DNA from 4 places in the Brevibacillus agri genome. Region 1 is predicted to be linked to each of the others. Evidence: riboswitches for the same ligand, from Rfam matches in the RefSeq annotation. Region 1 holds a riboswitch; each other region holds the start of a gene.
What was found. Region 1 has a riboswitch for S-adenosylmethionine ahead of BA6348_RS12320 (homoserine dehydrogenase). Riboswitches for the same ligand answer to the same signal wherever they lie in the genome.
Positions count from the first base shown of each region.

Region 2: linked by a shared signal. The riboswitch ahead of BA6348_RS03960 (MetQ/NlpA family ABC transporter substrate-binding protein) and the one ahead of BA6348_RS12320 (homoserine dehydrogenase) in region 1 are both predicted to bind S-adenosylmethionine.
Region 3: linked by a shared signal. The riboswitch ahead of metK (methionine adenosyltransferase) and the one ahead of BA6348_RS12320 (homoserine dehydrogenase) in region 1 are both predicted to bind S-adenosylmethionine.
Region 4: linked by a shared signal. The riboswitch ahead of metH (methionine synthase) and the one ahead of BA6348_RS12320 (homoserine dehydrogenase) in region 1 are both predicted to bind S-adenosylmethionine.

Region 1 is NZ_CP026363.1:2,457,355-2,465,119, reverse strand. Features, by position in the region: gene BA6348_RS12335 (NUDIX hydrolase) at 216-623, opposite strand; gene BA6348_RS12330 (VOC family protein) at 666-1,472, opposite strand; gene BA6348_RS12325 (CapA family protein) at 1,550-2,689, shown strand; gene BA6348_RS26685 (hypothetical protein) at 2,843-2,998, shown strand; gene BA6348_RS12320 (homoserine dehydrogenase) at 3,065-4,327, opposite strand; SAM riboswitch class I at 4,411-4,520, opposite strand; SAM riboswitch class I at 4,664-4,771, opposite strand; cobalamin riboswitch at 5,237-5,436, opposite strand; gene BA6348_RS12315 (DinB family protein) at 5,541-6,056, opposite strand; gene BA6348_RS12310 (cyclase family protein) at 6,273-6,893, opposite strand; gene BA6348_RS12305 (Gfo/Idh/MocA family protein) at 6,880-7,765, opposite strand, start outside.
Region 2 is NZ_CP026363.1:767,506-775,270, reverse strand. Features, by position in the region: gene BA6348_RS03990 (ABC transporter ATP-binding protein) at 1-633, opposite strand, end outside; gene BA6348_RS03985 (ABC transporter permease) at 650-1,438, opposite strand; gene BA6348_RS03980 (ABC transporter permease) at 1,444-2,265, opposite strand; gene BA6348_RS03975 (nucleoside hydrolase) at 2,292-3,224, opposite strand; gene BA6348_RS03970 (ABC transporter substrate-binding protein) at 3,303-4,376, opposite strand; gene BA6348_RS03965 (hypothetical protein) at 4,698-5,048, opposite strand; SAM riboswitch class I at 5,268-5,370, shown strand; gene BA6348_RS03960 (MetQ/NlpA family ABC transporter substrate-binding protein) at 5,493-6,326, shown strand; gene BA6348_RS03955 (methionine ABC transporter ATP-binding protein) at 6,367-7,425, shown strand; gene BA6348_RS03950 (methionine ABC transporter permease) at 7,404-7,765, shown strand, end outside.
Region 3 is NZ_CP026363.1:1,067,590-1,075,354, forward strand. Features, by position in the region: gene BA6348_RS05340 (S8 family peptidase) at 1-2,342, shown strand, start outside; SAM riboswitch class I at 2,547-2,647, shown strand; gene metK (methionine adenosyltransferase) at 2,780-3,991, shown strand; gene BA6348_RS05350 (polysaccharide deacetylase family protein) at 4,137-5,153, shown strand; gene BA6348_RS05355 (sensor histidine kinase) at 5,150-6,292, shown strand; gene BA6348_RS05360 (response regulator) at 6,327-7,034, shown strand; gene BA6348_RS05365 (hypothetical protein) at 7,102-7,482, shown strand; gene BA6348_RS05370 (helicase-related protein) at 7,627-7,765, shown strand, end outside.
Region 4 is NZ_CP026363.1:3,673,416-3,681,180, reverse strand. Features, by position in the region: gene BA6348_RS18085 (erythromycin esterase family protein) at 99-1,370, opposite strand; gene argS (arginine--tRNA ligase) at 1,707-3,422, opposite strand; T-box leader at 3,499-3,759, opposite strand; gene BA6348_RS18070 (hypothetical protein) at 3,803-4,297, opposite strand; gene BA6348_RS18065 (hypothetical protein) at 4,511-4,789, shown strand; gene BA6348_RS18060 (YjcZ family sporulation protein) at 4,786-4,893, opposite strand; SAM riboswitch class I at 5,104-5,205, shown strand; gene metH (methionine synthase) at 5,322-7,765, shown strand, end outside.

The DNA of each region.
Region 1 (7,765 bases):
ACTTCAATTACTTCAATTACTTCAAAGCGTAACATTTATTACTCTAAAAAGAAACAAAATATTTCCTGACAACTCTGACTACGTTATTATGTTGCACGTATATTGGCTACACAAAAAAGCCGTCCGCTTTCGGACAGCTTCTTTCACTCGTTCCTGCGCCGAGTCGTGGATTCGTCTCTGCACGCCCACGCCGCTTTCCCAAGCTGCGTGTTCTTTCAAAACTCCACGTAAAACGGGTGCTTTTCCTCCTGCAAGCACAGCTCAATTCGCTGCCGGAAGTTGCTCCACGTAACCTTTGTTAGCGCCTCTTCAATCGGGAAAAACCCGGCTTCCAGACACTCGGGCGTCGCGATCAGCTTCCCGCCAATCGGCCTCGCTAAAAACAGCACATTGCAGATCGACTTGCTCACGTTTTGAAACACGCCGCAAAACTTCGTAATTTCGATGTCCAAGCCGCACTCTTCCTTCGTCTCCCGGATGGCTGCCGCCCGGATGGACTCGCCTTCCTCCACTTTTCCGCCAGGCATCTCCCAGCCGCGCCTCGGGCCTTTTATCAGCAGCACTTCCTTGCGCTCGTTGACAATGATCGCTGCAGCAGACAGTGAATGCTTAGGTACAGTCAAAGGCTTGCCTCCTTTTTTCCGGTTTCTTGCTTTTGCTGTCCGTCAAGTGAGATAAATCCCGCCGCAAATGTCGTGCGGAAGCGGCAATGCATTCGCCGCGCCGATTTTCGCGAAAAAAGGACGCTCTCCGCTCGCCGCTAACGCCTGCTGCGCCGCTCCAGGCTGCGTCGGTTCACACAGGACGATGCTTCCGCCGGGCAGCGCAAGCGACAAGCAACGCGCACCCAGTCGCTCATCCGTGAAAACTTCCCCGCCCTGCAAGCCGAACCACCGCGTCCAGTCCGCAGCAGCCGCGTCCAAATTCGCGACAGCGAAGCCGACAGCCAGAAGCTCGGCTGCTCCGTTCGGATGCGGAGCGATGATCCCGCGCTGCGTCAAATCTGCCTGGCGCTCCTCGTCTGTCTCCTGCCACTCAATCAAAAACGGCAGCTTTCGCGCAGTCTGCGGGTCTTCGGCAAACAGCATGCGCCAGCGCAATGTTTTTCCGTCGTCTCTTGTGCGGCTGCCGTCTACTGGCCCTGTCAGCTTCAGCCCAAGCGCGCGAAATCGCTCCACCCACCGATCCATTTCGCTGGTGCGCAAGGCGATTTGTCCAAGCCCTTCGCCAAGCTCGTGCTCCGCGACCAACTGCGCGATGAGCGGATTGTCGGATCGTCCGGCAACCGCCGCATCCTCGACCGCCAAAAACTCCACATACGACAAGCCAAAATAGCTGAGACTGTTCCATGTCCCCCAATGGGTGTGCCTGCCTCCCGTTACAGCGTGAAATCCGGCTTCGCGAAACAGCCGCGCTGCTTCTGCGGGCGGACGATGGACAAAATGAACCAGATGGTCAAAGGATAATTGCATCTTTTTTCGCCTCTTTTCGTAATTACCTTTATCATAGCAAAATTTAGCAGCTTTTCGTTAGCGAAGAAAGGAGAAGCATGAACGAGACGAATCACAGCCGGAGACGCTCCCGGCGAAGACAGACAAAACCAAAGTGGCTTCGGGCAGGGAAAAATACGCTGCTTTTCAGCTTGCTCGCCGTCCTCGGGGCAGGCGCTTATCTCGGCTTCACTGCGCTCGGCAAGCACGAGGCTCCCAAAGCCACTCCCGCACCAGAGCCGGTCGCTGCCCCGGAGCCGACTGTCCGGCTCAGCTTTGTCGGGGACGTCATGATGGCAGGAAATGTGGAAAACGTTTTGCTAGAAAAAGGCTACGACTACCCGTTCACGCATGTGCGCTCGCTTTTTTTGCAGGATGACTACACCATCGCCAACCTGGAGACGCCGCTTACGACGAGAGGGACTCCCGCCGACAACAAAGCGTACGTCTACAAGTCGTCCCCTTTGGCTGCGCCCGCCATGCAGGCCGCCGGAATCGACGCGGTCAATCTGGCGAACAACCACTCGATGGATCAGGGCGTAGACGGCTTGCTCGATACGTTCGCCGCGCTGGAGGAACACCGGATCGCCTATGTCGGGGGCGGAGTCGATGCCACCCGCGCCTTCGCGCCTGTTTTTGTGGAGAAAAACGGCATCAGGCTCGCCGTGCTCGGATTCAGCCGGGTCATACCGGAAGTGAGCTGGTTCGCGCAAAAAAACGGGCCGGGACTGGCGGGAACCTACGACCCCGCCTTGGCCGTCCAAGCCATCGAGCAGGCGAAAGCACAGGCTGATCTCGTCGTCGTGATCGCCCATTGGGGCAAAGAGCGCGAAGACTTTCCCGTCGATCATCAAAAAGAACTCGCCAAGGCGTACATCGACGCAGGCGCTGACCTGATCGTCGGCGGCCATCCGCACGTGCTGCAAGGCTTTGAGCAGTATCGCGGCAAATGGATCGCCTACAGCCTGGGCAACTTCATTTTCACGCGCTCGACCGAGCCGAAAACGTGGGAAACGATGGTGCTGCAAGCAAGCTGTACGAAAAACGCCGCCTGCGACCTGACAATGCTTCCGTTCCACGCCGAACTGGGACAAGCCGTGCCGATGAACGCCACAGATGGAGCCGCTTTGCGCAAGCGAATCGAATCGCTCTCGGAAAACGTCCAGATTGACGCAGAGGGCCGCGTGCGGGGAAGTTAGCATGGCATAGTATAACCCCCGTCCTATTCGCCACTTCAGCCGGAAGCCGCTCATGAAAAAACGGGCGCATCCCTGTTCTTTTGGCTGAAACCTCTCCAAGCCTTATTCGTAAACCATAGCAAGACCGCTTTTACGAGCAAAAGGAGGGAGAGCATGACAGGAGCCATCATTACCGTAGCAGCCATTGGCGTTTTTCTGCTCTCGGGCTATTTCATGACCAAATGGGAAAAAGCCGTCTTCCCGGGAAACCAGCAAAACGGCTCCGCCCCTGATCCCCCCAAGCATTCGGACAAAAACGGCAGGCAGTAGGACGCCATCCATCTGGCATTCGTCCTTGCTGCCTGCCCGTTTTTTCTTTTGCGCCGCTTTTTCGGGTTATGCCGTTTCCAGCAGCGGGAAGCAGCGGACGGACAGGCCAAAATCGCTTTTCAGCACTTCCTCGTGCTCTTCGCGAATCCCTGTTACGATCAACCCCGCGCGCAATACTCCGCCCAGATCGAATTGGACTTTCAGCTTCGTCACCGTCACGCCCGCCTCGCGCAAGAAATGCAGGACGCGATCAGGCGTCGCAGCGAGACATGAGCCTTCGAGATAACACAGCACGCGCTCGTCCTGCCATTGACTCGGCTGCGCTTCGGCCGTTTTTTCCTTCCAGGCCGGATGCGGGGTAAACGGCTGCGTCAACAAATAAGCCAAATCCTCGACAACGGCGCTTGCCGTCGGCAGCTCGCCTGCGCCTCTGCCCGTAAACAGCAGATCGCCTACGATGTTTCCGGAAAGCTGAACAGCGTTGAAAGCATCCTGAATTTGCGCCAGCGGATGAGCGACAGGCAGCATGGTCGGCTGAACCGAGAGCCGGATTCCTTGCTCTGTTTTGTGCGCCTGGGCAATCAGCTTGATCCGGTAGCCCAGCTCGTTTGCGATACGGATGTGACCAGGAGACAAATCGGCAATCCCTTTGCGCACGACATTTGCAAGCGGCAGCGATTCTCCGTACACAAGCTGCGCGAGAATGTACAGTTTGTACATCGCGTCGAATCCTTCCACGTCAGAGCGCGGATCGGCTTCCGCATACCCCAGCTCCTGCGCTTGCTTCAACACTTCCTGATAGGGGAGCTGCTCCGCTTCCATTTTCGTCAGGATGAAGTTCGTCGTACCGTTGAGAATGCCGCGCACTCCTTGAATATCGTTCGTGCGCAAAAACTGTCGCAGCACGCTCAAAATCGGGATGCCGCCTGCCACGCTCGCCTCATAGGCCAGATGGACCTGATGCCGGTTTGCCAGATCGACCAACTCTGTGCCGCGTTTGGCAAGCAGCTCCTTGTTCGCCGTCACCACGTGGCAGCCTTTTTCGATCAAGGCACGGACGTAGTCATACGTCGGCTCGACGCCCCCCATCACCTCGACGACAATGTCCACATCGCTTTTCAACACGTCCTCAAAATCCGTGGTCAAAAGCGCGGGATCTACCTGAACGGCCCGTTCTTTTTCCGAATCGCGGACCAATGCTTTGACAATTTCGATTCGCTTGCCCAATCTCGCAGCCATCTTCTCCTGCTGCGAACGAATCGTCTTGATGACGCCGCCCCCTACTGTTCCCAATCCAAGCAGCCCTACCTTGACTACACCTGCGCTCATTTCTACCACCTCATAGCAATATTTTCGTAAAAAGAAAAAACCTTCCCGCTAAGAAGAAGGTTTTGGCATCAACGAAATCCTTCTCCTTATCTCCCAGGACGCTTCCGCCCTGCAGGAATTGGCACCTTGTCACAAGCTGTGTGACGGTTGCCGGGCTTCATCGGGCCAGTCCCTCCGCCTCTCTGGATAAAGAAAACTATGAATTTTTGCTCTTTCTCGTCGAGAAAGCGGCCAAGCGAAAAGCTTATTGGAAAAGAAAGCCTTTGTTGAGCGGAAACATCAAAAAACCTTCTTCGCTAAGAAGAAGGTTCGTCATAACTGCTACGATGTACCCGCTTCTTATCTTTCGGAACGAAAACGCCCCGCAGGAATTGGCACCTTGTCGCACTACGCAACGGTTGCCGGGCTTCATCGGGCCAGACCCTCCACCTCTCTGGATAAGAACTTTGTTTGCTGTTGAGCCTATTCTAAGAAATTCCAAAGCATTCGTCAACAAAATTCTTTTTCGTTTTTAACCAGGCTAGATGCGGTCAGAAACGGTTCAGATACGGCCAAAAACGGGACAACCGTTCCGAATGTACGGTCGCCTTCACCTGGCAAAAACGCTTTCGACTTCCTCCGTACTGCAGCAAACGCAACGGACCAGCCCTTCCTCGCTTTCCCCCGACAGCTCTCGTTCTTCGACATAACCGCACCATTGACAGATGAAAAGCTGAACCATGCTGCTCCCTCCTTTGAGTTGCTCACGGTCAATCAGCGCCGATTTCCTCTCCCCAAAACAAAAGACGCATTTTCTACTGATCGAAACGAGATCCGATCGTTAGAAAATGCGCAGGCAAGCAATAGACATCCTTGTCCGTTTGCCAGTATGGCGAGTCCTCTAACACCTCCCTATCTCCCGTAGGTCCATCAGTGTTGTTGAAACAGGCAGGTCTCCTGACTTCGGGATCATCGTCTGGCGCTGCCTTCCCTGTCCAGCGGCTGGACAAGTGGCCTGTGTGCGCGAAACTCCCCTCTTACAGTGGCGGGACCGTGTCGGATTTGCACCGAGCTTCCCTATTATCCTTAGCAGCGAATCGCCGCAAGGAACCTGTTCCCCCGTATGCAATTTTGCAAATCGTTACTACCATTCTATTCTACTTTTCCTGAAAATGGTAGAATAAACAAGCGAAAGGGACGAATCAAATCAACGCGGTTCGCTTTTGCATACCGTCTACAGTGAATACCTTTCCCGCAATATGCGACAGTGATGGGCCTCATGCCCGGCAATGACATAGGCCAAAGTGCGTGCGGACAGTTTGTTGCCGTTGGCCGTCCCTGTTCGCGTCCACGCCTCCTCTGCCACTCCCCGCAACAGAGCGCGCGTCGACTGCCGAACAGCCTGATATTCTTCGAGCAAATCGGCCAGGTCGCGTTTCTGAAAAAAAGCTTGCGCAACATACGCATTTTCGTCAAATCCGACGAGCGGTGTCTGATCTCCCCGGGCAATTCGCAGCAAGCGGTAGCTCATAATCCGCTCCGTATCGATCAGATGCCCCAACACTTCTTTTACGGTCCATTTGCCCGGCGCGTAGCGATACTCCGCTTGCGCCTCGGTAAGCCCGGCATACATCTCGACGGTCTGCGCCAGTTGCTTCGCCAGTACGGCTGTCAACTCGCCTTCTGGCACTTGCTCGACATAGTAGGCAAAATACTCCCCGTATTCCTCGCGATTTGGTCGACTTGGCATGCTTTTCGCCTCCTTTGATTTTGGGAACGGTCATTCCTTTGCTGTCTGGCCTTTTCTTAGAGCATCCGGTTTTCAGATGCTCTGTGGTAACATCACGGCCGTTTTAAAGGGATAGCAAGCCAGACCCTCTGTCGCGCAAAGCAGTTGGGCATACGTATCCGTGCCCGAACCCGTACCCGAACCCGCAGCTCCCCCCTGCGAACGCTTTATTTACCTTCATCCCTGCCAGCCCTCAAACAACAGCACCCTTGCCGGAGCAGCGTCTGTGCCGACCAGCTTTAACGGGGCAGCAACCATGAAGTATTTTCCTGCGGGCACCTCGCGAAGCCGCAAGCCCTCAATCACGATCACGCCTGCGCCAAACAACGTTTTGTGGGTTGGGTGTCCTTCCTGGCTGCGCTCAATCCCCAATGCATCCGTGCCGACACCGCGCACGCCTTTTTCCGCCAAATACGCTGCGCCGTCTTGTGCCAAATAGACGAACTCGAACGAAAAAGCATCCTCCCACGAATTTTTCGTTTGAAACAGGACAAACTCTCCCGACGCAATGTCGTAACCTTCCAGCTCGGCTCGCCCGATCTTGTCTTCCACATGCGTCAGGTCGAGTACGCGGCAGTTTCCTACCAGCTTTTCCAGCGAAATGCTTTCAAACGTCTCCCCGTCCTTCACCATGTGCAGCGGCGCGTCCACATGTGTGCCAGAATGCACATCCATGTCGATTCTCGACTCGGTCACGTAGCCGTTTGTTGCAGACAAAATCTTCGGCTGCTTTTCCGGCTTGTTTTTGTACACCGTCATCCCTTCAAAAATAGGTGCGGTCACATCAAACATTTTCATCGCGTTTCGCCTCCCTGTTTTGTTCGTTCTTCCCTGTCTCCGGATGCTTGCTTCCGCGCCGCAAATCGGCCGGGAAGACGACGCCGATTTGCCTTCTCGCTTCGTCCATGACTTCCATCGTCAATCGGGAGGCTGCATGTGAATTGGTCGCCGACTCTCTGGCGCCCGCCGAAGCCAGCCGGATAAACTCCCTGATTTCGTAGTGCATCGCCTTCGGCGTCTGGGGCCTGGTCACATCCTCGATCCTGCCGTCTCGGTAGCGAATCTCGATGCGCGTCAGGTGATTGATTTTATCGATCACCATCGTGGCGTCCTCCCCCTGGATTTCCGCTGGCTGATAGGAGGTGGTAATCTTGGAAAAGCTGAGGATGGCGTCCATCTCTTCGTACTTCAAAAGAATGCTGCCTTCTCCGTCTACCCCTGACGCCAGCACAACTCCTTCTGCCTTGACCTGCTCCGGCTTGCCAAACAGAACGATTGCCGGATAGAGACAGTAAATCCCGATATCCATCAAGGCTCCGCTGGAGTAAGCCGGGTCAAAAGCCCGCAGCACCTCGCCCGCGCGATACGCATCGTAACGGGAGGAATACTGGCAATTGCTGGCGATGAAGCGGCGAATTTTCCCCAGCTTGGGCAAATGGTCCTGAATCGTAAAAAAGTTCGGCACGAGGGTCGATTTGACCGCTTCCATGAGCAGAACATCATGCTTTTTCGCCGCCGCAAGCATCGCCTCTACTTCGTCCGCATTCGAGGCGAGCGGCTTTTCGCACAAGACGTGCAGCCCCAAGCTCATGCACAGGATGGCCTGCTCGGCATGAAAGCAATTGGGGCTGGCAATGTAGACGGCGTCGATTTGTCCGCTCGCCGCCATC
Region 2 (7,765 bases), 1.7 Mb from region 1:
AATTCCTTTGTTCATGATCGCCACCTGGTCGGAGATGGAGAAGCACTCCTCCTGGTCATGCGACACGTACACTGTCGTAATGCCCAGCTCCTGCTGGATGCGGCGAATTTCCACGCGCATGTTGATCCGCAGGTTCGCATCGAGGTTGCTTAGCGGTTCGTCGAACAACAGCAGATCAGGCTGAATCACCAGGGCACGGGCAATCGCCACGCGCTGTCTTTGCCCGCCGGACAGCTCCTTGGGGAACCGTTTTTCAAAACCGCCAAGACTGACAACCTCCAAAATTTGCAGGACGCGCTGCTTGACCTCTGCTTCATTCACCTTGCGCAGACGCAGGCCGAACGCCACGTTGTCGAAGACGGACAAGTGCGGAAACAAGGCGTAGCTCTGAAACACAAACCCGAAGTTGCGCTTGTTGACCGGCACCCGCGTATAGTCCTTGCCGTCAAACAGGAAGCGGCCGTCCTTTGCTTCCAGAAACCCCGCGATCAGGCGCAGCGTCGTCGTTTTGCCGCAGCCGCTCGGCCCCAGCAGGGAGATGAGCTGGCCCTTCTCGATATTCAGATTGAAGTTTTGCAAAATGTACTGATTGTCATAGGCAACCGATACGTTTTCCAGCGTGAGCAATGCCATATGTTTGATGCCTCCGTTATCGTTTTGTAAAGTAGGAAAGCCCCATCAATCGTTCGATGATGAACATGAGAACAGCCGTAATCATCATGAGCACGACAGAAATGGCAGCGATCGTCGGGTCGAAGTTGTTTTCCACGTAAGTCAGCATCTGGATCGGCAGCGTGCTTACTCCCGGTCCGGTCATGAACACAGAGATATCGACGTTGTTGAAAGACTCCAGAAAAGCAATCAGAATCGCCGCAATAATTCCGGAGCGAATGTTAGGCAAAACGACCTTGAAAAACGTCTCCAGCCGGCCAGCGCCGAGACTGAGCGCCGCCTCTTCAATGGCGAAATCGAAGTTGGACAGGCTGGACGCGATGACGCGAATGATAAAAGGAAGCATCAGCACCGTATGGCCGACGAGCAGCCCGGCGTAAATCGGCAAATGATAGACGACAATGACGTATTTCAGCATGGCAAAGCCCATGACAATTCCCGGAATCAGGACAGGCGAGATGAAAATGCCGTTCAACAGCCCTTTGCCGCGAAACTGGAAGCGGCTGAGCGCATACGCCGCCGGAATCCCGAGCAAAAGCGCCAGCAGATTGCCCAGTAACGATACGAGCATCGACGTCTGGAACGTCGTCATGAACATTTCTACGTTAAAGATGTTTTCATACCAGCGCAGGGAGAAGCCTTCCGGCGGGAATTTCAGGACGCTCCCAGGCTCAAACGATGTAAAGGATATGATAATGAGCGGCCCGAGCAAAAAAGCAAAGACGAGAAGGGTAAACAGGGCCAACCCGCGATTTTTTTCCTGCATAGCTTCTACCCCTTCGGATTTAGTTTCGTCGCCAGCTTGTTCATGAAGGAAATGACGACAAACGTAATGACGATCATGATCGTGGCAATGACCGAAGCCATGTACCAGTCGTTTAGCGTAATCGCGTTCTGGTAGAGAAACGTCGAGATGACGCGTTGCTTCCCGCCCAGCAGCGCAGGTGTAGTGTAGGCGGTCAGGCTGCCGACAAACACGAGAATGCTGCCGATGATAAGCCCTGGCACACTAAGCGGTACAATCACCTGGCGGAACGCCGTAAATTTGGACGCGCCCAGGCTTTCGGCCGCTTTGATTAAATCCGGGTCGATGTTTTCCATCACGCCCACCAGCGTAATGATGATGAGCGGCAGGAACAGATGGATCAGACCGATCATCATCGCAGTCGGGGTGTACAAGATTTCCAGCGGTTTTTCAATCAGTCCGATCGACAACAGCGAGCTGTTCAGCAAGCCTTTTTTGCCGAGAATAATCATCCAGGAAAACGAGCGCACGACAGAGCTGGTCAGCAGCGGGAAAATCGCCAATGCCAGCAAAATCCCCTTTTTGCGCGGGCCTAACTTGGAAATGTAGTACGCAGCCGGAAAGCCGAGCAGGATGCAGGCAATGGTCGTGACGAGACTGACCTGCAGCGTCGTCAGCAAAATTTTCATGAAATACTTGTCCGTCAAAAACTGCATGTAGCCTTGCAGGGTAAAGCTTCCTTCATGGAAAAACGTGGACGCAATCGTCAGCACGATCGGAATGACCATGAACAGCGTCAAAAACAGCACACCAGGCAGCAGCAATAAATAAAGACCCTTTTTTCTCATTCAATTAACTCCTGTTCACGGTATCGTCAGGCTTTCAATGCGCCGAGAAAACGCGCAAAGAACGCATCTGCATCTACGTCCAGACAGACGTTCATGTTGGGTTCTTTTTTCAGGCGGTTCTGAAAGTCGCAAACCGTTTGCCCGTCACAAAGCTCGCTTTTCGTTTCGATATCGACATACAGCTTCTTCGTCGTCACCAGCGAACGGTCCAGCGCGACCGCAACAGCCAGCGGATCGTGCATGGCGCAGGCGCGCACGCCGTTGCGTTCAAAGTAGCGGTCCAGGTAATCGGACGTGCTTTGCTTCACGTAGCGGCCGATGGGCGTATCGCCCAGTTCCTTGATATGTTCTTCGGTAAGCAGGACTCGTCGTGTGACATCCAGCCCGACCAATGTCAATTGCGGAAATCCGGCGTGAAACACTACCTTGGCTGCTTCCGGATCGACGTACATGTTGTACTCCGCCACCGGGGTCACATTTCCGTGCTCGGTCACTACCCCGCCCATAAAAATGACTTCCTTCACCTGCTTGACCAGCTCGGGGCACCTTCTGACAGCCAAGGCCAGATTCGTCAGCGGCCCTGTCATGACAAGCGTGACTTGCCCGGGACGAGCCAGCACTTGCTCGCAAATGAAATCAGGCGCAAAGCCTTCCCGCGGCTGCGTCAGCACCTCCGCATCCCGCAGTGCCCCGCCAAGCCCGTCCTCGCCATGAATGCGATGCTCGAAAAACAACGGACGAAAAAGCGGCTGGGAGGCTCCGCGTACGACAGGAATCGTTGCTCCCACTTGCAGGAAATCGAGAATTTTGCACGTATTTTCTGTCGCTTTGCCAAGGGATACGTTGCCGTTTACGGTAGTGATTCCGATCAATTCACATTGACCGCTCTTGATAGCCAAAATAATTCCCAGCGCGTCATCAATTCCGGTATCGACATCAAGAATGATTTTTTGCTCCACGAGTGGTCCTCCTTCAGTTGAAACAAACAAGGGTATATCCGCCTGACGTCTATACCCTTGTCCTGTTTCAAGCGCTTGTTATTGGGTAATTTCGCGATTCCAGCGATCAATCCACGCCTTGGAATGCTCGTTGACGAACTTCATGTCCAGCTTGCGCAGCTTGTTCACTGTCTCTTCGCCGTAAGTCACGCCTTTTGCTTCATCGGCTGTCAGCTCCACAGACGTGTTTACAGGAGAGTCTACTTTTGCTTTCGCTGTTTTCTCCTGAACTTCCTTGCTCAACTGATAGTTGATGAAGTCCTCGGCCAGTTGCTTGTTTTTGCTGCCTTTGACGATGTTGACGGTGTTCATTACGGCGTAGCCACCGCTTGCCGGAGCGACGAATACCGCTTCTGGCACGGCTGCCTGGATGTCTTTGAAGTACATTTCCATGATCGGACCCACTGCGATTTCTTCCTGGCTGAACATGTTCACGTACTCGGAAGTTTTGTCGTAATACTTCACAACGCCTTTATTCGCTTCTTTCATTTTTGCAAACGCCTGGTCTTCGTTAAACTCTGCGCTACCTGCTACCATCGAAGCGCTGTCGAGAATCATCGGGCCTGTGGTGGACGTGATGTTCGGCAGTGTCAGCTTGCCTGCCAACTCAGGGCTCCACAGGTCTTTCCAATCTTTGATCTCGGTTGTGACCAGCTTCGGATTGTAGGCAATCCCGAATTGTCCGATCGTGTAGGCTGGACCGTAGTCCTCGCCCAGCGGCGCTTTGGCGATATCGTAAATCTGGTTCAGGTTCGGAATGCGACTGCGGTCGATTTTTTCAAATACGCCGCTGTCGATTCCTTGCTGCGCATAGTAGTCGGAGAGATAGATCAGATCGACGTCGGAACTGCCTTGGCGGATTTTGTTCAGACGCTCGGCGTTGTTTCCGATTTCGAGCACGATTTTCACGTTGTGCTCTTTTTCAAATGGTTCGTAGATTTCTTTGCGGAAAAAGTCTTCAGAAAAGCCCCATGTAGAGATTACCAGCTTTTGCGGCTCGCCTTTGGCAGCTTCGCCTGCTGCTCCCTCCTGCGGTTTGTCGCTGCTGCCGCAGCCTGCAAGCACCAGAGACAGCATGGAAGCAGAAAGTATTCCTGTCAGCATTTTTTTCATCGTAATGTTCCTCCCGTTCGGCTTATAAATGACGAATGATTCCATCTCATAGAATGAAGTGTTTTCTCGTTTTTATACTGCGTGTCGTGAAACCCCCTACTGTTTCCCTCGTTCGGTGATTTTATTCATCAACCACCCCCTTTGCCAAGCGTTGAGAAGCTGAAAAAGAAAAAAGAAAAGCACCCTTGAATAGAACGATACATTCTAAACAAGAGCACTTTTCTTCGTAAACAAAGAGAAGCGACACCCGTTTCACACCATTTTCACGGTCTTCCCTTGAGATAAATCAAAAGGGAAAATCCGAACGAATGGGGCAAGTATTTAATTTTCCGAGCCGCTCACAATCACATTCGTGATCGCCCACTGCGTAGGCGCGTCATAGTCTCTTAGCACAGCTTCCAGCTTCAGACCCATCTCTTCTTCCAGCCGTTCTTTCAGTTTCCTCTTATAAAGAAGAGACATGCGAAAATCGACTTCGAGCTTCAGGGCCGGGGCTTCGCCTTCAAGCGCGGCAGAGCGCGGTGAACGGCGATGCTTGGCGTGGAAGGTAATCAACTGATTCTCAATGGTCACTCTCAGCAAAGTCGTTCCAAATCCGAACAACTCTTTCGCTATCTCATTATAAATGGCAGACAGCTTTTTTCTCGTTTCATTCGTGTCTGTTAAACTCATGACATCACCCGCGAGAGCTGTTATCGGATTCGTTGCTCCCATTATACATATGATTTCTGGCTAGAGCAAGCAAACATTCGTATTTAGATCATTTTTACATTTTTCAGTCAAAAATTCGTTCGGAAAAACAATTGACAGGTCGAAATCGGCAAGCTATAATCCAACTAACCTAATATGAATTGTAGGCAATTTGCTTTGACCGAATTTCATAAGCCACTTCTCTTATAAAGAGAGGTCGAGGGACTGGCCCTATGACACCTCGGCAACCTATCCCACCGATATGGTGCCAAATCCAGCGGAAATCAATTCCGACAGATAAGAGAGGCATTGACGACTGTGAATGTTGCATGCGCAGTTACAAGCCTCTTCTTAGCGGAAGAGGCTTTTTGTTTTCCCGGTTACTATTTTCAAGATATACAAACACCAAAGAAAAGGGGAATTTTCATGAAAAAGACAGGCTTATTTCTCACTTCGCTTCTGCTAGCTGCTTCTCTCGTTACGGCGTGCGGCGGCAAACAGGAAGCGGCTCCCGCAAACGGTGGAGCTGCTGCTGAACAGCAAACCAAAATCAAGGTCGGCGTGACAGGCGGCCCTCACGAAGAAATTTTCAACAAAGTAAAAGAAGTCGCCAAAGGCCAAGGAATCGACGTGGAGCTGGTTGTGTTCAACGACTATGTGCAACCGAACCAGGCTCTCGATAAAGGCAATCTCGATATGAACAGCTTCCAGACCATCCCGTTCCTGGCCAAGTTCAATCAGGACCACAAAACCAAAATCGTCGAGATCGGCAAAGGCGTAACCTTCCCGATGGGGCTCTACTCCACCAAGCATAAAAAAGTAGAGGACATCCCGGAAGGCGGCGTGGTCGGCATCCAAAACGACCCGACGAACCGCGCCCGCGCTCTGTTGCTCTACCAGGCTGCCGGACTTATCAAGCTCAAAGACGGCGTGAAAGACAACGCGACTCCGCTGGACATCGTGGAAAATCCGAAAAAACTGCAATTCAAGGAGCTGGAGGCAGCGTTTTTGGCTCGCTCGCTCGGCAACGTGGAAGTCGCTTCGATCAACACCAACTTCGCCATGGAAGCAGGCTATTCGCCGAAAAAAGACGCGATCTTCTCGGAAACGTCTGATTCTCCTTACGTCAACATCATCGCCGTCAGAGAAGCAGACAAAGACAACCCGACCTACAAAAAGCTCGTGGACATCTACCGCTCGGAAGAAGTGAAGAAGTTTATCGACGAACACTTTGAAGGAGCCGTGCTGCCGTCCTGGTAAAAACATGCCGGGAACAACCGACAACAAGGAGACACTCGTGATGATACAGCTAACTGATATTCATAAAACGTACAAGGTAGGAGCCAGGCAGGTCGAAGCCTTGAAGGGCGTATCTCTGAACGTGGAAAAAGGGCAAATCTACGGCGTGATCGGCTTTAGCGGAGCGGGGAAAAGTACCCTGCTCCGCACGATCAACCTGTTGGAAAAGCCGACGAGCGGCTCCGTAGTCGTCAACGGGCAAAATCTGCTTGAGCTGAAGGAAAAAGAGCTGCGCCAGGCGCGCAAAAAGATCGGCATTATTTTTCAGCACTTCAATCTGCTTTCCTCCTACAACGTCTTTGACAACGTGGCGGAAATATTGCGGATGAACCGAGTGCCAAAGGACGTTATCAAGCGCAAGGTAGAAGACTTGCTGCGCCTCGTCGGTCTGGCGGACAAGGCAAACGCCTATCCTTCCCAACTGTCCGGCGGGCAAAAGCAACGGGTAGGCATTGCCCGGGCACTCGCCACCGATCCGGAAATTTTGCTGTGCGACGAAGCGACATCTGCTCTCGACCCGCAGACGACCGAATCGATCTTGGAGCTTTTGCTCGACATTAACCGCAAGTTCAATCTGACAATCGTGCTGATTACCCACGAAATGCAGGTTATCAAAAAAATATGCGACCAGGTCGCGATCATGGAAAACGGCGTCATCATCGAGCAAGGGACTGTGCTTGATATTTTCAGCAATCCGCAGCAGCAGACGACGCGCAATTTCATCAAGACGATTTTTGACGATGAAGTGCCGGGTGAAATTTTGGCCAAAATCAAGCCGTCCGGGCCTGTCTCGAAAATACTTCGCGTAGCTTTTCGCGGGGATGCCGCGCTCGATCCGGTGCTCGGCACGCTGTCCGCGCGTTTTCCGGTCAGCACCAACTTGCTGTACGGCTCGATTACTTCCATTAAAGGAACGGCGCTGGGCATTCTGCTGCTGCATATCTCCGGGGAGGAACGGGCGATTGAGGACGGCATTGCTTTTCTGCGCGAATCGGTTTACAGAGTGGACATCGTCGAACGAGAGGAGGGCACGCACTCATGGACCGCCTTACTGAAATGATTCCTGTCTTCGGACAGTCCTTGCAGGAAACTGTCATCATGGTGGGCATCGCGCTGTTCATTGCGACGCTCATCGGCATTCCGCTGGGGATTCTTCTCGTCGTTACCCAGGGCAACCATCTGTTTCCGAACAAATTCATCTACCACGCACTCAATACGATCATCAACATCGTGCGCTCGCTGCCTTTTATCATCCTGATGGTCGCGATCATCCCGTTCACCGAGCTGATCGTCGGTACCTCCATCGGCATCGAGGGCGCCATCGTCCCGTTGATCGTCTACACGGCTCCTTATATTTCCCGCTTGATGGAGACGGCGCTGCACGACGTGGACCGCGGCGT
Region 3 (7,765 bases), 1.4 Mb from region 1:
ACTTGAAAGGGAATCTGCTGCCGGGTGTCAATCTGGTCAACCCGGGGAAATCGGCGCAGGATGACAACGGGCACGGGACAGAAGTCATCGGGGTTCTCGCTGCAAAAGGCAACAACGGGATCGGGGTATCAGGGGTAGTCTGGAACGCCCGGATTTTGCCGATCAAAATTTTGAACAAAGATGCAGTGACGAATGTGGACATGATTGCGAAGGGGATCAATACAGCGCTCGACAGGGGAGCCAAAGTTATCCTGATGTCGTTCAGCAGCCTGTCCTATTCCCGCTCCTTGAAAGAGGCCATTGACCGTGCGGAGAGAAGCGGAGCCGTCCTCGTCGCTGCCAGCGGAAACGAAGCAAGCCGCGTCGCCTATCCGGCTGCCTACCCGACAGTCGTTGCGGTTGGGGCCGTGAATGGGAAAAACCAGGCGATTTATCAATCGAACACGGGGCCTGAGTTAAACATTGTGGCGCCGGGGCTTAACGTATATACGACGAAGCTGGGCGGAAAGTACGGATCGTTTTCCGGTACGTCAGCGGCAGCGCCTCAAGTGGCGGGAGCGGCGGCCCTGATTTTGGCCCGCTATCCAAAGCTGACGGCGCTGGATGTGAGGCAAATGCTTTACCAGACGGCTACAGACCTCGGCGAGAGCGGCTGGGACCGGCAAACAGGCTACGGATTGCTGGACGTGAACAAGGCAGTGCGCAGCGCGCTCTCCGGCGACTTTTTGGAGCCGAACAACTCTTTGCAGCGAGCCAAAGCATTCCCTATCGAACAGCAAATACGCGGCAACCTGGGGCCAAACGACACGGTAGACTGGTTTAAAATGGATGTGCCGTATGACGGAAAAGTCAGCTTTACGGCGACGATTAACTCCGGGGTATCCTCCGCCATGGCGGCTACCTTTTACCCGGAAAACCGAACGCCGATTACGCAGTATTTTGGAAACGGGGATACCGTTACCGTCCCGGCAAAAGCGGGCAGGATGAACATCAAGCTGATGCGAAACGGCGGCGTCAACTCGTTTGCCTACGTGCTGACGAGCAAGTTCACGATCAACCCGGACCGCAATGAGCCAAACGATACGATGGCGACGGCAAGGCCGCTGGTAGGCAACCAGATCAGCGTCACGGGCAACTTCCACCAGGAGGGCGACCAGGACTGGTTCTCCTACTACGTCCGCGAATACGGGCATATGGATGTGACGGTGACTCCCGACAACAAGCGGGTGGACCTGGTGCTTGCCATAGGAAAGCAGGAAACCGGAAAAAATACGGTTTGGGACCCGCTCTACGACAACGTCGATCGCGATAATCCGTCCGAGCGTGCGAGCAAGGAAGTCTCCCCGGGAAAATACTACATTCGGGTCAGCGAGTATCAGCAAAATGCGGTGAACGGCGAATATCGTCTGGATCTCGGGTTCACCCCGCTGAAAAAAGATTTGAACGAGCCGAATGATACGTACAGCAGGGCGTCGCCGCTAGCCGCCGGAGGGGTCATGACCGGAACGATTCCGACGGCTTCGGATGCAGACTGGTTTCAATTTACGCTCAATACAGACTCGTACGTCACGATTCGAGCCCCGTTTATTCCGGTATCCAGCGGTTTTCGCATCGCTCTTTACAGCGAGAAAAACATGAACTACGCGCTCGCTTCGACAAACGAAGTGGCTGAGCTGTCCGATCGGGGCAGCGAGATTTTCAGCCTGCGGTTGCCAAAAGGCAAGTATTACGTGCGCCTGAACAGCGGCATTCCGTTCAAGTACGATGCGTACAAATTGACAGTCACGCAGCAGCCCCTCGTTTCGGGGTATCGGGATATTTCCGACCATTGGGCGCGCACAGAGATCGCCAGGCTGAGCTCCAAAAGAATTGTCCAAGGCTTCGGCGATGCGACGTTCAAGCCTAACGAGGCAGTAACTCGTGCGCAGTTTGCCACAATGCTGCTGCAGGCGATGCGCGCAACCGGCTCGAAGGTAGCCAGCGCGTATTCCGGACGGGAAGTGTTTTCTGATTTGCCAAAAAAGCACTGGGCGTACAACACCCTTGGAGTGGCTTATCAGCTCGGAGTCTTGAAGGGGTATCCAAACAGTCAGATCAAGCCTGACCAAGCTGTTTCGCGGGCGGAAATGGCCGCGATGATCGCCAGGGCGAAGGGCGTGGCTCTGAACAGCAGCAGCGCACCGAGCTATCGCGATGTTCCGGCCGGCCATTGGGCAGCACCGGCGATCGGCGCTTTGACGGCAAGAAACTGGCTAAACGGATACGGTTCGCTCTTCAAGCCACAGGGCAGCGCTACGCGGGCCGAGGTTGTTGTATTAATCGCCAAATCGTATCAAGTGTAAGAAAAAATTTTCCGCTTTGCGTTCGACAGACGCATGGCATGGCTATATCGTCCTTGTGAAAACGCGGCTTCGATCACCTCAGACGCTTCCCGCAGGCGATTCCAACAGCGTTTTGTACAGGGCGATTTCGGCCAAAGAGGTGCTCTGGCAAAAGTCTATTGACACCACCTCAAAAAACAATTATTCTATAATCCGTAATGGATACTCTTATCCAGAGCAGGCGGAGGGACTGGCCCTATGAAGCCCGGCAACCGTCTGGAGCGGTGCTAACCAGCAGGACGGAAATCTGTTCTGGCCGATAAGAGGATGAAGGAAGCTAAAAGCGCTCAAACCTTTTCCTCCAAAAGATGGAAAAGGTTTTTTATTTGCGTTTACGTCGATAAAATCCTGACTCGGCTACCAAACTATTTGTATGAGGTCAAAGGAGGTATTTTCTCATGGCTTTGCAAAAAGGTCGTCGTCTGTTCACATCTGAGTCTGTAACCGAAGGACATCCGGATAAAATTTGTGACCAAATTTCCGACTCCATCCTGGACGCCATTTTGGCCAAGGATCCAAACGCTCGCGTAGCTTGCGAAACTTCCGTAACTACCGGGCTGGTTCTCGTAGCCGGTGAAATCACCACCAACACGTATGTGGACATCCAAAAGCTGGTGCGCGAAACGATCCGTGAGATCGGTTATGATCGTGCGAAGTTCGGCTTTGACGCTGACACTTGCGGCGTAATCACTGCGATCGGCGAGCAATCCGCTGACATCGCTCTCGGCGTAGACCAGGCTTTGGAAGCGCGCGAAGGCAAAATGACCGACGCTGAGATCGAAGCGATCGGTGCAGGTGACCAAGGTCTGATGTTCGGCTTTGCTTGCAACGAAACACCTGAGCTGATGCCGCTGCCGATCAGCATGTCTCACAAGCTGGCTCGCCGCTTGACTGAAGTTCGCAAAAACGGCACACTCGCCTACCTGCGTCCTGACGGCAAAACGCAAGTAACGGTTGAGTACGATGGAGACAAGCCAGTTCGCATCGACACCATCGTGATTTCGACTCAACACGCTCCTGAGACTACCTTGGAGCAAATCAAGCAAGACCTCATCGAACAAGTTATCAAACCAGTTGTTCCGGCTGAGCTGCTGGACGCTGACACCAAATACTTCATCAACCCGACTGGCCGCTTCGTAATCGGCGGACCTCAAGGGGACGCTGGTCTGACTGGCCGCAAAATCATCGTAGACACTTACGGTGGCTACGCTCGTCACGGCGGCGGCGCGTTCTCCGGTAAAGATCCGACAAAAGTAGACCGCTCCGGCGCTTACGCTGCTCGTTACGTAGCGAAAAACATTGTGGCTGCTGGCCTGGCTGACAAATGCGAAGTGCAAGTGGCTTACGCAATCGGTGTAGCGCAGCCTGTATCCATCGCTGTTGATACTTTTGGTACAGGAACCGTTTCCGAAGAAGATCTGGTGAAACTGGTGCGCAAACACTTCGACCTGCGTCCGGCTGGCATCATCAAGCAGCTCGACCTGCGTCGCCCTATCTACAAACAAACAGCGGCTTATGGCCACTTTGGACGCAATGACCTGAATGTTCCTTGGGAGCAAACAGACAAAGCAGAAGTTCTGAAGCAAGAAGCTGCGCAACTGGCAAAATAAGAACGACAAAGAAAGAGCCTGGTAAAGCTACTGGGCTCTTTTTTTATTACGGGGAAAAATTTTCCAGTTATTGGTGGGCTTTAAGCGAAGGGAAAATGTAGGACTGTGTCGAATCTCCTAGTGAGGAAGTAGAGGAGGGGTTTCTTTGCCGAACAAAAGGCTCTTCCTGACCGTATTTGTTATTTCTTTATTGCTGGTTATGTCTGCATTGGGGATTGGTGAATTTTACCAATCAAAAAAGAATGCCCAAAAAGTGCAACCTTTTCCCCAAGTAGATACGTCTATAAGCATAAGCGAGGCGGAAATTGCTGAGCCAAACGTCACGCAGAACGAAAAAGCAACGGTAAAGCCGAAAAAGTGGTATAACAATCAGGTAGTCGTCCTGACGTATCACCATGTCACGGATGCATCAGGCCAGCGCTACGTCATTTCGCCTGAGCAATTTGCAAAACATATGTCGTTTTTGCACGAAAACGACTTGCAGCCGATCTCGTTGGATGAGTTTTTGCATTTTGTGGATACAGGGAGCTTGCCGACCGAAAATGCTGTCCTGATTACCTTTGACGACGGCTATGAGAGTTATTACACGAAGGCTTTTCCCACCTTACGTACATACGGCTACCCGTCAGTGAACTTCGTGATCGCAGGGCGCTTGCGAGATGTAGCCGATCGAAAACGGGAGAACATGACGACGCCACTTACGCGTCAACAAGTCATGGAAATGCTTCACTCTGGGCTGGCTGATATCGGTTCGCATACGTACAGCCTGCACGAAGAGGAAGCGCGGAATGAATGGGGAGAGATGGGGCCAGAGACGGCTCCCGTCTATTTGCAGGATTTACAACGACTAGAAAATGAGAAAGAATACAGGGATCGGCTCTACGTTGATTTCAGTATGTCTCGTGCAGGCTTGAACAAATGGATGGGCCGGGAGATAAAAACGATTTCATTGCCTTTTGGCTACACGAATCCCATCGTACTGGAGACAGCGCGACAGGCAGGCTACGGATATGTCTTTACTTCTACACCCGGTTTTGTCAAAAGGGGAGTAGATCCGTTCGCCATTCCACGAAATGATGTGGGCCTGCGAGATGTAGATGAGGTCAAACTCCATCAGTTGTTCACGAAAGCGAAAAAAGAGTTCGAAGGAGAGCAATCATGAACAAAGTGATCGACATCAGCGTGCTGGATGGGGTGATTAAGAGAACCATTGAAACTGTGGAAACGAGTAAAACCCAAATTTTTGATATAGCCGAAAGTGCCAGACAGCAAGGCAACTCGTTGAAGTTTGACTTGCACGAGCTTCGGCAGGAAATCTCGAAGGTCATCCAAAAGGTCGATGCGCTGGAGCTGGCCTATCGAAAGTCGCGCAACAGGCTCGTTCAGGTAAGCCGCAACTTCCACATGTACACGGAAGACGACATTCGCATCGCCTACGAGGAAGCGAGCCGGATACAGGTGGAGCTGTCCATCTACCGCGAGCGGGAAAACAACCTGAAGCGCCGTCGCAACGACCTGGAGCGACAGTTGCGAACGCTGGAGGAAACGATCGACCGCGCCGAGAAGCTCGTTTCCCAGATGAGTGTCGTGCTCGGCTACTTGACTGGCGACCTGAGCAAGATCGGAGAAGCGCTGGAATCGGCCAAACAGACTCAATTGATGGGGCTGAAGATCATCCAGGCCCAGGAAGAGGAGCGCAAGCGTGTCGCACGCGAGATTCACGACGGACCGGCCCAATCGATGGCAAACGTCGTGCTGCGCTCTGAAATCGTGGAGCGGATGCTGAAAAACGAGCGCATTCTGGAAGCGCAAATGGAGCTTCACGAGCTGAAGGAAATGGTTCGCCTGAGCCTGGCTGACGTAAGACGGATTATTTTTGACCTTCGCCCAATGGCTCTTGATGACCTCGGACTGGTGCCCACTCTGCAAAAATATATCCAGACGTGCGAAGAACGTATCCGTGCTTCCATTGATCTGGTAGTATTTGGTGTGGAGCCACCGCTGCGCAGCTCTGTCAAAGCTGCGATTTTCCGCCTCGTTCAAGAATGCTTGAACAACGTGGAAAAGCACGCTGGAGCTTCTTCGGTACAAGTGAAGCTGGAGTTTCTGCAGGAGTCGCTAAGTCTCGTCGTCAAAGACGATGGAGTCGGATTCGATCTGGAAAAGCGCATGGCAAACGGCAACTCCTTTGGGCTTTTGGGAATGCGTGAGCGCGTGCAACTGCTGGAAGGCAGTGTGGATCTGCAATCAACTCCTGGCGAAGGAACAAAGGTAATTTTCCAAATACCGTTAAAAATATGAACCGATACAGATTATGTACACAGGGGGATGAAACATGGATAAAAGACAGCAAGAGCTCCGCATCGTGATTGTGGACGACCACCAATTGTTCCGCGAGGGCGTTAAGCGTATTTTGGAAATGGAAGAGGACTTCAAGGTCGTCGGCGAAGGGGCGGACGGCGGAGAGGCTGCTCTGCTTGCGGAGGAGCACAAACCAGACGTTCTGCTGATGGATATCAACATGCCGAACATCAATGGCGTCTCTGCTGCGGAAAATGTCATTTCCGTGAGTCCCTCCACGCGAGTTATCATGCTCTCGATCCACGACGACGAGGGCTATGTATATCGCACGCTGCGTTCCGGCGCGTCCGGCTACCTGCTGAAAGAGATGGGCACCAGCGATCTGGTGGATGCCGTACGCGTGGTAGCCAGCGGCGGCGCTTACATACACCCGAAGGTGACGGGCAAGCTGATCGAGGAATTCCGTCGCCTGAGCGAAAATGAGGGTACGGCAGAGCGCAGCTTCTCTGTTGATGAATCGCAAACGATCGATCCAAAAGTGATCGAATCGCTGACCCGCCGCGAGCGGGAAGTGCTGCAGTTGATGGCGGAAGGAAAAAGCAACCGGGCTATCGGAGAATTTTTGTTCATCAGCGAAAAGACAGTGAAAAACCACGTCAGCAGCATTTTGCAAAAGCTGAATGTCCAGGACCGCACACAGGCGGTTGTCATTTCGATTAAAAACGGCTGGGTGAAGCTGTAAGGCGAGGCTGCGCGTCCGGTTGGCACCCTGTTCAAGCCATTCGGCATACCTTTGTATAGGAGGGGGTATGACCGTGATGGAAGAACTGGTTGTATGGCTATTGGCGGCTTTTGGCTGCTCCTCACTGCTGGTGATGGTAGCTGAGCGATGGACCAGTCGGATGAACAGCATGACCGAACTCCCGCAAGAGCACTACCGTTTGTTGGTACACAATTCGGAGCAGGTGCTGGAGCGTGCCGTAAGAAAGCTTTTGTTTCGCTCATACTGGAGTGGCAAGCCTATCCGGATTACCTTGATAGAAGAAGGGTCTACGGACGATACGCCCCGGATGCTGGCGATTTTGGCGCGAGAGCCGTACGGCTGCGGCTTTGGCGCGGCAGACGGCCAGCCTGAGCTGGCGACGGGAGCGATCGTGATTGACTTGCGGGAGAAGCGGGAAGGAGCCTGATTTTTTCGGGCAATTGAATAAACGTACAGGGCTGTCGAGCAAATCGGCGGCCTTTTTGTGTTCGCTGCAAAAAAAAATTTGCCGGCCTGCCTTGTCTTTTTGCACAATGGTGGCAGAAAACACAAGCGGAAATGGGGGAGGCAAATGCGCGAGTACTTGCTGTATATCAAATGCGGCACAGAAGCAGTGGCGCCAGTCCAAACGTATGTGACGCCGAGCTTTTCTGTCGATCGGGCTTTTTGGCAGGAGAGGGAGGGCTGTGTGCTGCATGTGATCGGCAAGA
Region 4 (7,765 bases), 1.2 Mb from region 1:
GGCGACGTCTTGGGGCGGAGCGGAGCCATTTGCGCTTTGCGCACAAGCGACCGGAAAGCAGGCGGATGGTTCCGGTGCACGTTTTCGTTCGCACGCCGTCAGTCCGCGAGCATGACAGAAGGAGTCGCCGTCCGCACGAACACGAGCGCATCAAACGCTTTTGCCGGGACCATTTGCAGCGTGTACATGTTCTCGATGCTCGCGTACCAGCCGCTAAACACGTCGCCGATGGCGCTGATCGGCTGCGGACGATTCACATAGGCGTAAAAATCGGCATCCTGCCGCGTTTTGGCGAAGTCCAGGAAGCCGTCCGGCAGGTTGGTGCGCGCGAACAGCACGGCGAGGCGGTGATCCCCGGCGTTTTTGACAGCAAACAGCTTGCGTTCGTCGGTAGTGGCGTCCTTGGCCAGAAAGGCGCTTTCATAAAATTCGCTGCCGATTGCGTAATACTGGTCGCCGAGCGCTTTCGCCAAATACGCCCCCATGCAGGTTGCAACGCCCGTGGTCGTGGACGTCTTTTCAATGTGCCCGTTGTGTCCGGTAATGAACAGGCGCTCGCGACCGTAATGTTTCTTTTCCAACGCGAGAATCCACATGACGCGCTCCGCCATGTAGCGATCGCGGGCGCTGCCGTAGTTGACGTTCGTTCCGTGCAGGATCGCGTTTTGTCTGATCGACTCGGCAAAGGCTAACGCCAGCTCGTAGTCTTTTTCGGAGCTTTTGGCGGTGTAGGCGGCTTTGTTTGCTTTCATCCGGCCGAGCAAGCTCTGGATGTGGGGAAGCCCTTCCTTGGCCGGCTGTTGTTCGGACAGCGTTTGATCGGTCAAAGCTGCCAAAGCTTTTTCATAGGTTGCGGCGAGGGGCGGATCGACTTTTTGCAAATAGGCGAACAGCGCTTGTTTGTTCTGGTCGTAGCGCTGCATGTCAAAGCCGTAAAAGCGGATGCGGTCGCGGTCAGCGCGCTGTTCGTTGTACGCGCGCATCCAGGACAACAGCGCTGCCATCTCCTCGGTGTTGTAGATCGCAAAGCCGAGCGCTTTTGCCGCCTCTTGCGCTGTCCCGCTTCCGCCGGATATGTAGGCGTCGACCTTCTGGCCGCCGCCGAAGTCGCCTTCGATGGCGAAGGCGCGGTAGCCGTGCTTTTCTACCAGTTGCCGAAACACGTCCAGCTTGAGCGTCGTAAATTGTTTGTTGCCGTGGGTCGCTTCGCCAAAGCCGATAACCGTTTTTTGGGGCAGCTCCATTTTCGATACGGGAACGACATGCTTGTTCATAGACGATGGCAGTGCGCTTGCCGCCTTCGCCTCGAAGGCTGTCAATACGCTCAGCACGAGCAGCAAGCTTGTGGCGAGCAAAAGAAATTTTTTCATCGTTTACCGTCTCGCTTTCTGTGGCAGGTCGCCTGTTTGCGACCAGGTGTGAACAGCGGGATGTGTTTGTTGCCGAGTGGAGCCAAGGCGTTCCTGCGGGGGAGCCGCTATCTTAAGCCGGGGTGTCAAACGGAAGGAATCTGCCCGTTGCCCGTATTTGCCACATCCTTCTTGCTTTCCTCTCCTATTATGGCACAGGCTGGAAAAAAGGGCACGAAACAAATGAGTCAACTACCCGCGAGGCGCTTTTCATCCAAAAGCAAAAGCCGGGGCCACCTTTTGCCAAGGCAGGCTTCCGGCTTTTGGGTCAGATCATGCGTCAAAGAACGGCGCTTCCTACATTTCCTCTGGCGCTGCCAGTCCGAGCAGGCGCAGCCCTTCTTTCAACACGGCCACCACCGCTGCCACGAGCTGGAGGCGGGAAGCTTTCACGTCTTCTTCTTCCGCGAGAATGCGGACGTTGGCGTAGAATTTGTTGAACGACTGCGCGAGGTCGATGACGTACTTGCCGATTTGCGACGGGTCGAAGTTGTCGCTGGCCCGTTCGATCACCTCAGGGAAGCCGTTCAGCAAGGTGATGACCGCCCATGCTTCCTTGCTGTCCAAAGCGCCTGGTACGAGGCTCGCTGTCGTTTGCGGCTGGTAGTTGCCTTTGCGCAGAAGCGAGCAGGCGCGGGCGTGCGTGTATTGCACGTAAGGTCCGGTTTCGCCCTCGAAGGTGAGCATTTCTTCCCAGGAGAAGTTGATGTCGTTCAGGCGGTAGTTTTTCAGGTCGTGGAAAATGACAGCGCCGACCCCAACCTGGCGGGCAACTTCTTCCTTGTTCGCGAGCGTCGGGTTTTTCTCCTCGATCACTTTTTGCACGTCGGCAATCGCTTGTGCCAATACTTCCTCCAGCAAAACGACTTTTCCTTTGCGGGTGGACATTTTCTTGCCGTCCTTGAGCATCATGCCAAACGGGATGTGGTGCATGTCGGCGGACCAGGCGTAGCCCATTTTTTCCAGTACCTTGTACAGTTGCTGGAAGTGGAGACGCTGCTCGTTTCCGACGACGTAGAGCGCTTTGGCGAAGTCGTACGTCTCGTGGCGGTACAGGGCGGCAGCCAGATCGCGCGTCGCGTACAGCGTCGCACCGTCCGATTTTTTAATCAGGCACGGCGGCATGTTGTACTCGTCGAGGTTGACGACCAAGGCGCCGTCCGATTCGGTCAGCAGTCCTTTTTCTTCCAGCAAGGTGACGACGCGATCCATCTTGTCGTTGTAGAAAGCTTCGCCGTGCGTGGAGTCGAAGGAGACGTTCATCAGCTCGTAAATTTTCATGAACTCCTTGAGCGATTCGTCGCGGAACCATTTCCACAGATGCTGTGCTTCTGCGTCGCCGTCCTCCAGCTTTTTGAACCATTCGCGGCCCTGGTCTTCCAGAGTCGGGTCTTTTTCCGCTTCTTCGTGGAAGCGCACGTACAGGCTGAGCAGCTCCTTGATTGGCTCGGCTTTTACTTTTTCCTCGTCTCCCCACAGACGGTAGGCGACGATCAGTTTGCCGAACTGCGTGCCCCAGTCGCCCAAATGGTTGATGCGCACAGGCTGGTAACCGCGTTTTTCCATGATGTTCGCAATCGCGTTTCCGATCACGGTAGAGCGCAGATGGCCCATGGAAAACGGCTTGGCGATGTTCGGCGAGGACAGGTCGATTGGCACTTTGCGGCCCTGGCCTACCTGGCTGCTGCCGTAGGCGCTGCCTTGCTCAAGGATCGTTCCGATCACTTGCGCCGCCACATTTTCCTGATCGAGAAACAGGTTGACGTAAGGGCCGACTGCTTGGGCAGAGCGCAGTGGCGCTCCTTCGATTTTTTCGGCAAGCTCTGTGGCGATCATCGGTGGCGCTTTGCGGAGCGCTTTTGCGAGCTGGAAGCAAGGGAAGGCGATATCTCCCATCGCAGGGTTTGGCGGCGTTTCCAGCATGCCGTAAACTGTTTCTGTTGGGAAGGTGTCCACACCGAGAGAGGTGAGGGCAGCGGCGATTTTTTCCGCGACTTGGTGCTTGTAGCTCATTGTGATTCTCCTTTCAAAATGGGAAAAAGCTTAAGGGACGCAAAAGAAAACAAAAAAACCTCCGCGTCTCCTGGATAAAAGAGACGAGAGGTTGTGCTCCCGCGGTGCCACTCTTGTTGTTTTCGCCTGCATGCGTGCATCAGGCAAAAACCGCTTTGTGCTGCTGTAACGGGCAGGCCCGGCAAAACCCTACGCGATCCGGGCGCGATTTGCTTCGCCGGATGTTCAGGCCGCATCTCCGAGGGGCGCTTCCTCGCGTGGTTCGGCATCGGGCTTCCACCATCCCCGACTCGCTACAGCCTCATTCCAGGAGTACTTTCCTCATCAACGATTCGCTTGTTTCTCTAGCATTATAGCCGTTTTTGGTGCCAGGATGCAACTTACTCTTCGGCTTTTTTCAAAATCTTGTCGAGCTCGGCGAAATATTGCTTCGTCAGCTTTTCTTTTTCTTCCGCGCTCATAGTTTCCGCGTTCATCCACTGCTGCTTGTAAAGCTCCAGTTGCTCCACCATCGCCAGCTCGGCCGCCGCCTCCTCGTCCAGATCGTAGTTCTCGGATGGATCAAACGGAATGAGCCGATTGTCGTTGCCGCTGCGCAGGTAGGGGGAGCGCCAGTTTTCCGGGAAGCGGTACGGCTGCTCGCCGAACATCAGTCCCAGGACGTCATCGGAGTCAATCGGCAGGAAGTGATCGTAGTTGTCCCTGCGGCCCCCTTCCGACAGGTTGATATGGGACAAAAAGTAGCGCAAATAATGTTCTCCTGTTTCGGTATGCTTTACGATGGAGTAGCTTTCAAATTCGGAGCTTTCCAGTTCTTTTATCGTTTCTATACAGGACAGAAATTCGTCCTTTTCACGCGCGAGCAGAGCGTCCATTGTCGATCGTTCCTTTCATCGGTTTGGGTAGCCTCATGATAGCAAAAGCGTTTCGCTCTGACAATGAAGGCAGAGCGGTCAAGTGCCATCCTGTTGAAAAAAGTTAACTAACGATGCTTCTCACAAAAAGCCCGTAGCTGGATCAATGGCGGCGAGAAGGCAACGGTCGCGCCTGCGGCAGCAGAAAAAGTCGCGCAAGCCTTTTGGAAAACGATGGTGGGGGAAGAAGCCGACGTTTACGAGCGCCAGGCGACAGAGGTTTATGCGGATGAGCATTGGCGCAACAGAACGTGGATGAACGTCAGCGACCAGCGGATGGAAAACGGCAAGCCTGTCCCGTATGACGTCCTGACCGTCCAGGTGGACAAGCGTGAGCGCGTCGCCTTTTACGGCAGGCGGTCTGGCTGCGATCGCACTGTCCATGACATGAAAAAAGAGGCTATCCCTTCAAGCCAAGGCAAGGGGGATAGCCTCTTCCTGTCATTTACTTAGCAGTCGTCGTTCGAACACCCGACAATGACCAGCAGGATAAACAGTACGAGCACCAATGCGAAGCTGTCTCCAAAGATGCCGTGTCCGCAGTAAGATGTACTCACGTTTGTTCCCCCTCCTTTCCGTTATGCTACAGTCTATACACGAACGCACAGATTGGCGTGGGCGAATGCCCGGTATGCGCAAAAATGGGCGCAGAAGAGCGGGAAGAGTGTAAAGAATAGACAAATTCTCAATTGACGAAGACTTTTCGCGGTGTTAAGATACTTTCAAACATCAAACCTGAAAGCAAAAAATGAATAGCATAGTAACAACTCTTATCAAGAGAGGCAGAGGGACTGGCCTGATGAAGCCTCGGCAACCGGTTAAAATCCGGTGCCAATTCCAGCAAAGCTACGTGCTTTGAAAGATGAGAGGATGGTTCAGGCGCAAGTGTATCCGCGGACAAATCCTCTTCTTTCAAAGAAGAGGATTTTTTGATGCAAAAAACGGCTGAGAATAAACCGACGCAAGGGAGAAAAGGAGCACGTCAATGAAACCCACTTTTCGCGAACAGCTTTCCCGGAAAATTCTGATTCTGGACGGTGCGATGGGCACCATGCTGCAGCAGGCGAACCTGACCGCCGATGATTTTGGCGGCGAAGCGTACGACGGCTGCAACGAGCTGCTGAATTTGACCAGGCCCGATGTGATTCGCTCCATCCATGAAAAATATTTGGAAGCGGGAGCGGACATCGTGGAGACCAATACATTCGGGGCGACTTCGGTCGTGTTGGCCGAATACGATGTCGCGGACAAGGACCTGGAAATCAATATCGCCGCTGCCCGTCTGGCGAAGGAAGCAGTCGATGCCTACTCCACAGCCGAATGGCCGCGCTACGTGGCGGGGGCGATGGGGCCGACGACGAAAACGCTGGCACTGACAGGCGGCGTCACTTTCGAGGAACTGGTGGAGTCGTACTACCGCCAGGCAAAAGGGTTGATTATCGGCGGGGTGGACGTCCTGTTGCTGGAGACGTCGCAGGATACGCTGAACGTCAAGGCAGGCGGGATCGGCATTCGCCAGGCGTTTGAAGAACTGAACGTAGAACTGCCGGTGATGCTGTCCGGAACGATCGAGCCGATGGGTACGACTTTGGCGGGGCAAAACATTGAAGCGTTCTACATCTCGCTTGAGCACCTGAAGCCCGTGACGATCGGCCTGAACTGTGCGACAGGGCCGGAATTTATGCGCGACCATCTGCGCACGTTGTCCGGCTTGGCCCAATGTGGGGTAAGCTGCTATCCAAACGCCGGGCTGCCGGACGAAAACGGGCACTACCACGAGACGCCGCAAGGACTTGCTGCGAAAATGCGCGCTTTTGCCGAGCAAGGCTGGCTGAACGTGGCAGGCGGCTGCTGCGGAACGACGCCTGACCACATCCGGGCAATGGCGGAGGCGCTCAAAGACTGCAAGCCGCGCCAGGCAACAGAGCAGGCGGTCAGTGCCGTATCCGGCATCGAGGTCGTCTACGTCGAGGACGACAATCGCCCGCTTCTGGTCGGGGAGCGCACGAACGTCATCGGCTCGAAAAAATTCCGCGATCTGATCGCAGCAGGGCAGTACGAGGAAGCGTCCGACATCGCCCGCGCCCAGGTGAAGCGCGGGGCGCACGTCATCGACATTTGCCTGGCTGACCCGGATCGCGACGAGTATGCGGACATGGAAAAGTTTTTGCAGTTCGTCGTGAAAAAGGTCAAGGCTCCGCTCATGATCGACTCGACAGACGCGAAAGTGATGGAGCTGGGCTTGCGTTATTCCCAGGGAAAAGCGATTCTCAACTCGATCAACCTGGAGGACGGACTGGAGCGCTTTGAAGAAGTGGCTCCGCTAATCCGCAAGTTCGGGGCGGCCGTCGTCGTCGGGACGATCGAGGAAGCCGGAATGGCGATCACCCGCGAGAAAAAGCTTGAGGTCGCGAAGCGCTCCTATGACATATTGGTCAACCAGTACGGCATCCCGCCGCAGGATATCATTTTTGACCCGCTCGTCTTTCCGGTAGGGACGGGAGATGAACAGTACATCGGCTCCGCGCGGGAGACGGTGGAGGGGATTCGCCTCATTAAAGAAGCGATGCCACAGTGCAAGACGATTCTTGGCGTCAGCAACGTTTCCTTCGGTTTGCCGCCAGCGGGACGCGAAGTGCTCAACGCGGTGTTTTTGTACCATACGACGCTCGCCGGACTTGATTTTGCCATCGTCAATACGGAGAAGCTGGAGCGCTACGCTTCGATCCCGGAGGACGAGCGCAAGCTGGCGGAAGCGCTGCTGTTTGAAACAAACGACGAGACATTGGCAGCCTTTACGGAGTTTTACCGCCAGAAGAAAAAAGAAGTGCGCGTGGAAGCTTCCTCGCTGACGCTGGAAGAGCGGCTGGCCCGCTATGTGGTGGAAGGCTCGAAGGACGGCCTGGTCGACGATTTGAAGCTGGCACTGGAAAAGTACACGCCGCTGGAAATCATTAACGGTCCGCTGATGGCCGGGATGGAAGAGGTCGGCCGTCTGTTCAACGGCAACCAGCTCATCGTTGCGGAAGTGCTGCAAAGCGCGGAAGTCATGAAAGCGTCCGTCTCGTTTTTGGAGCCGTTCATGGAAAAGAGCGATTCCGCGTCGAAAGGCAAAATTTTGCTGGCGACCGTCAAAGGCGACGTGCACGACATCGGCAAAAATCTGGTGGAGATCATTTTGGCCAACAACGGCTACAACGTCGTGAACCTGGGGATCAAAGTGCCGCCTGAGCAACTGATTGCCGCCTGCCGCAAAGAGAAGCCGGATGCGATCGGCCTGTCCGGGCTGCTGGTGAAGTCGGCCCAGCAGATGGTCATTACCGCACAGGACTTGCGTGCGGCGGGAATCGACGTGCCGATGATGGTCGGAGGGGCGGCGTTGACCCGCAAGTTCACCTCCAACCGGATTGCGCCTGAATACCGCGGGGT